DNA from 2 places in the Streptomyces sp. NBC_00259 genome. Region 1 is predicted to be linked to the other one. Evidence: riboswitches for the same ligand, from Rfam matches in the RefSeq annotation. Region 1 holds a riboswitch; the other holds the start of a gene.
The links. A riboswitch is a leader RNA that binds a small molecule or an ion and turns the genes downstream of it on or off. The one in region 1 is predicted to bind glycine.
Positions count from the first base shown of each region.

Region 1 (3,401 bases):
CCGGCGGAACGCGGCGAAGTCCAGCTGGCGCGGGTACGCGGACCAGCCGGCCACGATCAGCTTCGGCTTGGACTCCTTGGCGAGCCGCTCGACCTCGGCCATGTCGACCTGGCCGGTGGCGTCGTCGACGTGGTACGCGACCACGTTGTAGAGCTTGCCGGAGAAGTTGATCTTCATGCCGTGGGTCAGGTGCCCGCCGTGGGCGAGGTTCAGACCCATGATCGTGTCGCCCGGCTTGAGCAGCGCGAACATCGCCGCCGCGTTGGCCTGGGCACCCGAGTGCGGCTGGACGTTGGCGTGCTCGGCGCCGAACAGCTCCTTGATGCGGTCGATGGCGATCTGCTCGACCACGTCGACGTGCTCACAGCCGCCGTAGTAGCGGCGGCCCGGGTAGCCCTCGGCGTACTTGTTGGTGAGGACGGAGCCCTGTGCCTCCATGACCGCGACCGGGGCGAAGTTCTCCGAGGCGATCATTTCCAGGGTGGACTGCTGACGGTGGAGCTCGGCGTCGACGGCGGCGGCGACATCCGGGTCGAGCTCGTGGAGAGAGGTGTTGAGAAGCGACATCACGCGATCCCTACGGTCGGGTCTGGTCAGCTGGCGAAATCGGTGTACTCGGCGGCGGAGAGCAGGTCCTTCGGCTCCTCCGCGACGCGCACCTTGAACAGCCAGCCACCCTCGAACGGGGCGGAGTTCACCAGCGACGGGTCGTCCACGACGTCCTGGTTGGCCGCGACGACCTCGCCGGTCACCGGGGAGTACAGGTCGCTGACCGACTTGGTCGACTCCAGCTCACCGCAGGTCTCGCCCGCGGTCACCGTGTCACCGACCTCCGGGAGCTGGACGTACACGACATCGCCGAGGGCGTTCGCCGCATGCTCCGTGATGCCGACCGTCGACACGCCGTCCTCGGCGGCCGACAGCCACTCGTGCTCCTTGCTGTAACGCAGCTGCTGGGGGTTGCTCATGACCTGAATTCTCCTGTACGCGGGGGAGTGCTGCTGATGGGGGCTGCTGAAGCTGCTGGAGTGACTACTTCTGGCGCTTGTAGAAGGGGAGCGCCACGACCTCGTACGGCTCATGGGTACCGCGGATGTCGACGCCCACGCCTTCGCTGCCCGCTTCGGCGTGCGCCGCGTCCACGTAGGCGATCGCGATCGGCTTGCCCAGGGTCGGGGACGGGGCACCGGAGGTGACCTCGCCGACGACCTCGCCGCCGGCGACCACGGACATGCCCGAGCGCGGCACCCGGCGGCCCTCGGCGATCAGGCCGACGAGCTTGCGCGGCGGGTTGTCCGCGGCACGCTCGGCGGCGGCCTCGAGAGCCGCACGCCCGACGAAGTCGCCTTCCTTCTCGAACTTCACGACCCGCCCCAGACCCGCGTCGAAGGGGGTGAGCGAGGTGGTCAGCTCATTGCCGTACAGCGGCATGCCCGCCTCCAGGCGCAGCGTGTCGCGGCAGGACAGACCGCAGGGGACGAGACCGACCGGCTCTCCCGCCTCGGTCAGCGCCTTCCACAGCTTCTCCGCGTGCTGCGGCTCGACGAACAGCTCGAAGCCGTCCTCGCCGGTGTAGCCGGTACGGGCGATCAGGGCGGGGACGCCGGCGACGGTGCCGGGGAGGCCCGCGTAGTACTTCAGTCCCTCCAGGTCGGCGTCGGTGAGCGACTTGAGGATGCCGGGGGACTCGGGGCCCTGTACGGCGATGAGCGCATATGCGTCACGGTCGTCGCGTACAGCCGCGTCGAAGCCGCCCGCCCGCTCGGCGAGGGCGTCCAGGACGATCTGCGCGTTCGAGGCGTTGGCGACGACCATGTACTCGGTCTCGCCGAGGCGGTAGACGATCAGGTCGTCGAGGATGCCGCCGTCCTCACGGCAGATCATCGTGTAGCGGGCACGGCCGACGGCGACGCCGCCGATGTTCCCGACCAGCGCGTGGTCCAGCAGGGCTGCGGCCTGCGGCCCGGTGACGGTGATCTCGCCCATGTGGGAGAGGTCGAACAGACCGGCCTTGGTGCGTACGGCGTTGTGCTCGTCGCGCTCACTCGCGTATCGCAGCGGCATGTCCCAGCCGGCGAAATCGGTCATCGTCGCGCCCAGCGAGCGATGCAGGGCATCGAGGGCGGTGAGACGGGGGGCGTTGCTCATGGATGGGGCTCCCAGGGCATGACTGGCGAGGACGATCCTCCCCATCTGTCATCGAAACCTGAGAGGTTCATCACGACCACATATGCGGGTGATCGCGACTTGCACCTTGGGTGGAGCCACAGGAGCTGCGGCCCGCTTTTCAGATCTGCCTCATCGCGCGCGGTACGGGGCCTGAGAGATTCAAGGGAGGGACTTGCTCCTTCGGCGCCCGGCCCACACAGTGGCCAGGACTCTCCCGCGCGGATTCAAGCGGCCGGTATGCAGTTTGCGCGGACATCATTGCACGGGCGCCCTGATCGGCAAATCACTTGTTGGTCATTACCTTTTCTTTAAGCTTCTTGGGCAGGGTCTCGTCAGACCCGACAGGGGGAGAGTGATGACGTTGCATCGGACCGGTGCGTATCCGGCGACGGCCGGGGTGCCCGCCCGGCCACGAGTTCCGGCTCGGCCGGGTGCGCCACGGCGCGAGCTCCTGGGTGTCGCCACGGACACGCCGGTCGTGCGTGACCTGCGGGAACGGGGCGGGCGCGGCCCGCGCGTGCTCGCCTTCGGCCGCGGGGACGTGGTGGTGATCTCCGGGCTGCCCGGAAGCGGGAAGTCCACGCTGATCCGGCGCACGGCCGAGGGCGGCGGGATCGACTCGCAGGACGCCCGCGACCGCTGGGCCCGCTGGATGCCACGGCGGCTGCCGTACGCCGTCTACCGCCCGCTCGTCCGTCTGGCCCACTACGCCGGGCTGTGGCGCGCACTGCACTCCGGAGCGAGCGTGGTCGTCCACGACTGCGGGACGCAGTCCTGGGTGCGGCGCTGGCTGGCCCGCGAGGCCCGCCGCCGTGGCCGTGCCCTCCACCTCCTCCTGCTGGACGTGACCCCGGACGTCGCCCGCGCGGGCCAGCGGGAGCGCGGCCGGGGCGTCTCCGGCTACGCCTTCGCCCGCCACCGGCGCGCGGTGGGCCGCCTCATCCGCGACGCGGAGCGCGGCCGCCTTCCCGCGGGCTGTGCCTCCGCGGTCCTCCTGGACCGCGAGGGCGCCTCGGCCCTCTCCCGCATCGCCTTCACCGAGGCGCCCTGACCGGAGCGTTCGATCCCCATCGCCGGACGGACCCGGCTGGAGCCGTCCGGCGACGGGGGATGCGGCCACGGTGGCCTGCCTCGCCCGTTCCCCGCGCCCGCGGGGGACGCGGCGAGCGGGCTCAGGGGCCGGGAGCGGGTTCGCGGGCCGGAGCCCCGGAAGCGGGCGCCCGGGACGGGGC
Region 1 is NZ_CP108080.1:5,497,336-5,500,736, forward strand. It holds gene glyA (serine hydroxymethyltransferase) at 1-567, opposite strand, end outside; gene gcvH (glycine cleavage system protein GcvH) at 594-968, opposite strand; gene gcvT (glycine cleavage system aminomethyltransferase GcvT) at 1,033-2,148, opposite strand; glycine riboswitch at 2,299-2,396, opposite strand; gene OG766_RS25020 (AAA family ATPase) at 2,525-3,220, shown strand.

Region 2 (3,401 bases), 4.4 Mb from region 1:
CGCGTATCTGGTCCCGCGGTTCTCGCTCTACAGATCGGTCAGCGACCAGGTGATGGAGCTGCTGGGCCGGCTGTCGCCCCTGGTCGAGCCGCTGAGCCTGGACGAGGCCTTCGTGGACCTGGAGGCGGGCGGCACGGCCCATGACGCGCACTCGGCGCGTGAGGCCGGTGAGCGGCTGCGCAGGGACATTCTCGAGGCCACGCGGCTGACCGGTTCGGTGGGCCTGGCCGGATCGAAGATGCTGGCGAAGATCGGCTCCGAGCAGGCCAAACCCGACGGGCTGGTGCTGATCGAGCCGGGCACCGAGCGGGAACTGCTCGGCCCGATGCCGGTCCGGACCCTGCCCGGGGTGGGGCCGGCGACCGGTGAGCATCTGCGGCGGGCGGGCATGACCACGGTCGCCGAGCTGGCGGAGGCCGGCGAGGACGAGCTCGTACGGTTCCTGGGGAAGTCGCACGGGGCCGCGATCCACCGGATGGCGATGGGATACGACGACCGGCCCGTGGTCGCCGAGCGGGACGCCAAATCGGTGTCCGTCGAGGACACGTTCGACGTTGATCTGCACGACCGCGTGCGGATCAGGACGGAGGTCGAGCGTCTCGCGGACCGCTGTGTGCGACGGTTGCGCGGGTCCGGGCACTCGGGGCGGACGATCGTGCTGAAGGTGCGGCGGTTCGACTTCACGACCCTGACGCGGTCGGAGACGCTGCGCGGGCCCACCGACGACCCCGCGGTCGTGCGGGAGGCCGCGGCCCGGCTGCTGGAGGCGGTGGACACCACGGGCGGAGTCCGGCTGCTGGGCGTGGGGGTGAGCGGGCTCGCCGACTACACGCAGGAGGATCTGTTCGCTCAGGCCGCGGCGGGGGAGAGCCGGGACGACGAGGCGGACACAGGTCCGGCGCGGGAGCCGGCGGGCGAGGAGCCGCAGGAGCACCAGGAGACGCCGGCCCCGGCCGAGCGGCGCTGGTCCGCGGGCCAGGACGTGCGGCACGCGGAGCACGGTGCGGGATGGGTCCAGGGCAGTGGGCTGGGACGTGTCACCGTCCGCTTCGAGGAACCGTGGTCCGTGATGCCGGGGCGGGTGCGGACGTTCGCCGTGGACGACCCCGATCTGGAGCCGTCGGAGCCGCTGCCGCTGGTGCGGCAGCCGCCGGATCAGTCGTCGTGCCCGGCAAGCCGGCCGAAGTCGCGGTCGCCCGCCGGTCCCGTGGCGGGGCCCGGCTTCCCGGCGGCGTCGTCGGAGGCCGAGGGAGGGGAGGTCGGCTTCTCCGGCGGAGCGGGCAGGTCCAGACCGTAGTGGTGGTACAGCTGCAGTTCCTGATCGGGGGAGAGATGCCGGCCGACACCGAAGTCGGGTGCGTCCTTGATCAGGGCGCGCTCGAAGGGTATGTGGAGGCCGTCCCCCTCCAGCTCGCTGGGCTCCAGCGGAACGAACGCGTCACGGCTGAACAGCCCGGTGCGCACCGCAGCCCATTCCGGAACGCCCGTCGCGTCGTCGAGATACACCTCGTCCACGGTCCCGATCTTGGCGCCGTTGCGGTCGAAGGCCTTGCGGCCGATCAGGCTGCGCGGATCGATTTCGGTCTGCACGGTCCCTCCAACAGGTCGCAACGGATTACTGAATACTACGAAAGTGCACATCTGGGGCGTCGGCCACTCGACGGTCCCGGACGAGACGTCGCTGGTACGCTGGCAGCGGCTGCTGACCCCGTGCGGGAGAGCGCACCGGCGAAGGCCGGAGCCGCCGAAGGAGCAAATCCTCCCCGGAATCTCTCAGGCCCCTGTACCGCACGGACGAGGTCACTCTGGAAAGCAGGGCGGGCGTCGGACGGCATCCGCTCTCACCGACGGTGAAAGCCGGACCGCCCGCGGGGCGATCCGGTGAAGCTCTCAGGTTGAGATGACAGAGGGGGAGGCCGTCCGGGCACCCGCGCCGTGGTGCCCCTCGAAGGTCGTAACGACCAGGAGGCCTCCGCAATGACCGCCAACCGCATTCCGCTCTCCCAGCTGGAGCGAGGCACCCCCTTCGAGCAGCGCCACATCGGGCCCGACATCGAGGCCCAGGCGAAGATGCTCGCGCAGGTCGGCTACGGCTCGCTGGACGAGCTGACCGCCGCCGCCGTACCGGACGTGATCAAGAACGCCGAGGCCCTGGGGCTCCCCGAAGCCCGCACCGAGGCCGAGGTCCTCGCCGAGCTGCGCACCCTCGCCGACCGCAACAAGGTCCTCGCCCCGATGATCGGCCTCGGCTACTACGGCACGTTCACGCCGCCGGTCATCCTGCGGAACGTCATGGAGAACCCCGCCTGGTACACGGCGTACACGCCGTACCAGCCGGAGATCTCCCAGGGCCGCCTCGAGGCCCTGCTCAACTTCCAGACGATGGTCGCCGATCTGACCGGGCTGCCCACCTCCGGCGCCTCCCTGCTCGACGAGGGCACCGCGGCCGCCGAGGCCATGTCCCTGTCCCGCCGGGTCGGCAAGGTCAAGGGCGTCTTCCTGGTCGACGCCGACGCGCTGCCGCAGACCATCGCCGTGATCGAGACCCGCGCCGAGCCGACCGGCGTCGAGGTCGTCGTCGCCGATCTCAGCGACGGCATCCCCGCCGGGATCGCCGAGCGCGGCGTCTTCGGCGTGCTGCTCCAGTACCCGGGTGCCTCGGGCGCCGTCCGCGACATCAAGCCGGTCATCGACCAGGCCCATGAGCTCGGCGCGATCGTCACCGTCGCCGCCGACCTGCTCGCGCTGACCCTGCTGACCTCGCCCGGCGCGCTCGGTGCGGACATCGCCGTCGGCACCACGCAGCGCTTCGGCGTCCCCATGGGCTTCGGCGGACCGCACGCCGGCTACATGGCGGTCCAAGACAAGCACGCCCGCAGCCTCCCCGGCCGCCTCGTCGGCGTCTCCGTCGACGCCGACGGCAACAGGGCCTACCGTCTCGCCCTGCAGACCCGTGAGCAGCACATCCGCCGCGAGAAGGCCACCAGCAACATCTGCACCGCGCAGGTGCTGCTCGCCGTGATGGCCGGCATGTACGCGGTCTACCACGGTCCCGAGGGCCTGAAGGCGATCGCGCGCCGCACCCACCGCTACGCCACGATCCTCGCCGAGGGCCTGCGCGCCGGGGGCGTCGAGCCGGTGCACGGCGCCTACTTCGACACGCTGACCGTCCGGGTTCCCGGCAAGGCCGCCGGCATCGTCGACGCCGCCCGTGAGAGCGGTGTCAACCTGCATCTCGTGGACGCCGACCATGTCTCGATCTCCTGCGACGAGACCACCCTGCGCGCCCAGCTGACCGCCGTCTGGTCCGCCTTCGGCGTCGACGGCGACATCGAGGCGCTCGACGCCACGGCCGTCGACACCCTCCCGGCCGCGCTGCTGCGCAACGACGACATCCTCAC
Region 2 is NZ_CP108080.1:1,103,034-1,106,434, reverse strand. It holds gene OG766_RS04945 (DNA polymerase IV) at 1-1,297, shown strand, start outside; partial or broken gene OG766_RS36715 (PRC-barrel domain-containing protein) at 1,444-1,641, opposite strand; glycine riboswitch at 1,704-1,799, shown strand; gene gcvP (aminomethyl-transferring glycine dehydrogenase) at 1,978-3,401, shown strand, end outside.
Region 2: linked by a shared signal. The riboswitch ahead of gcvP (aminomethyl-transferring glycine dehydrogenase) and the one ahead of gcvT (glycine cleavage system aminomethyltransferase GcvT) in region 1 are both predicted to bind glycine.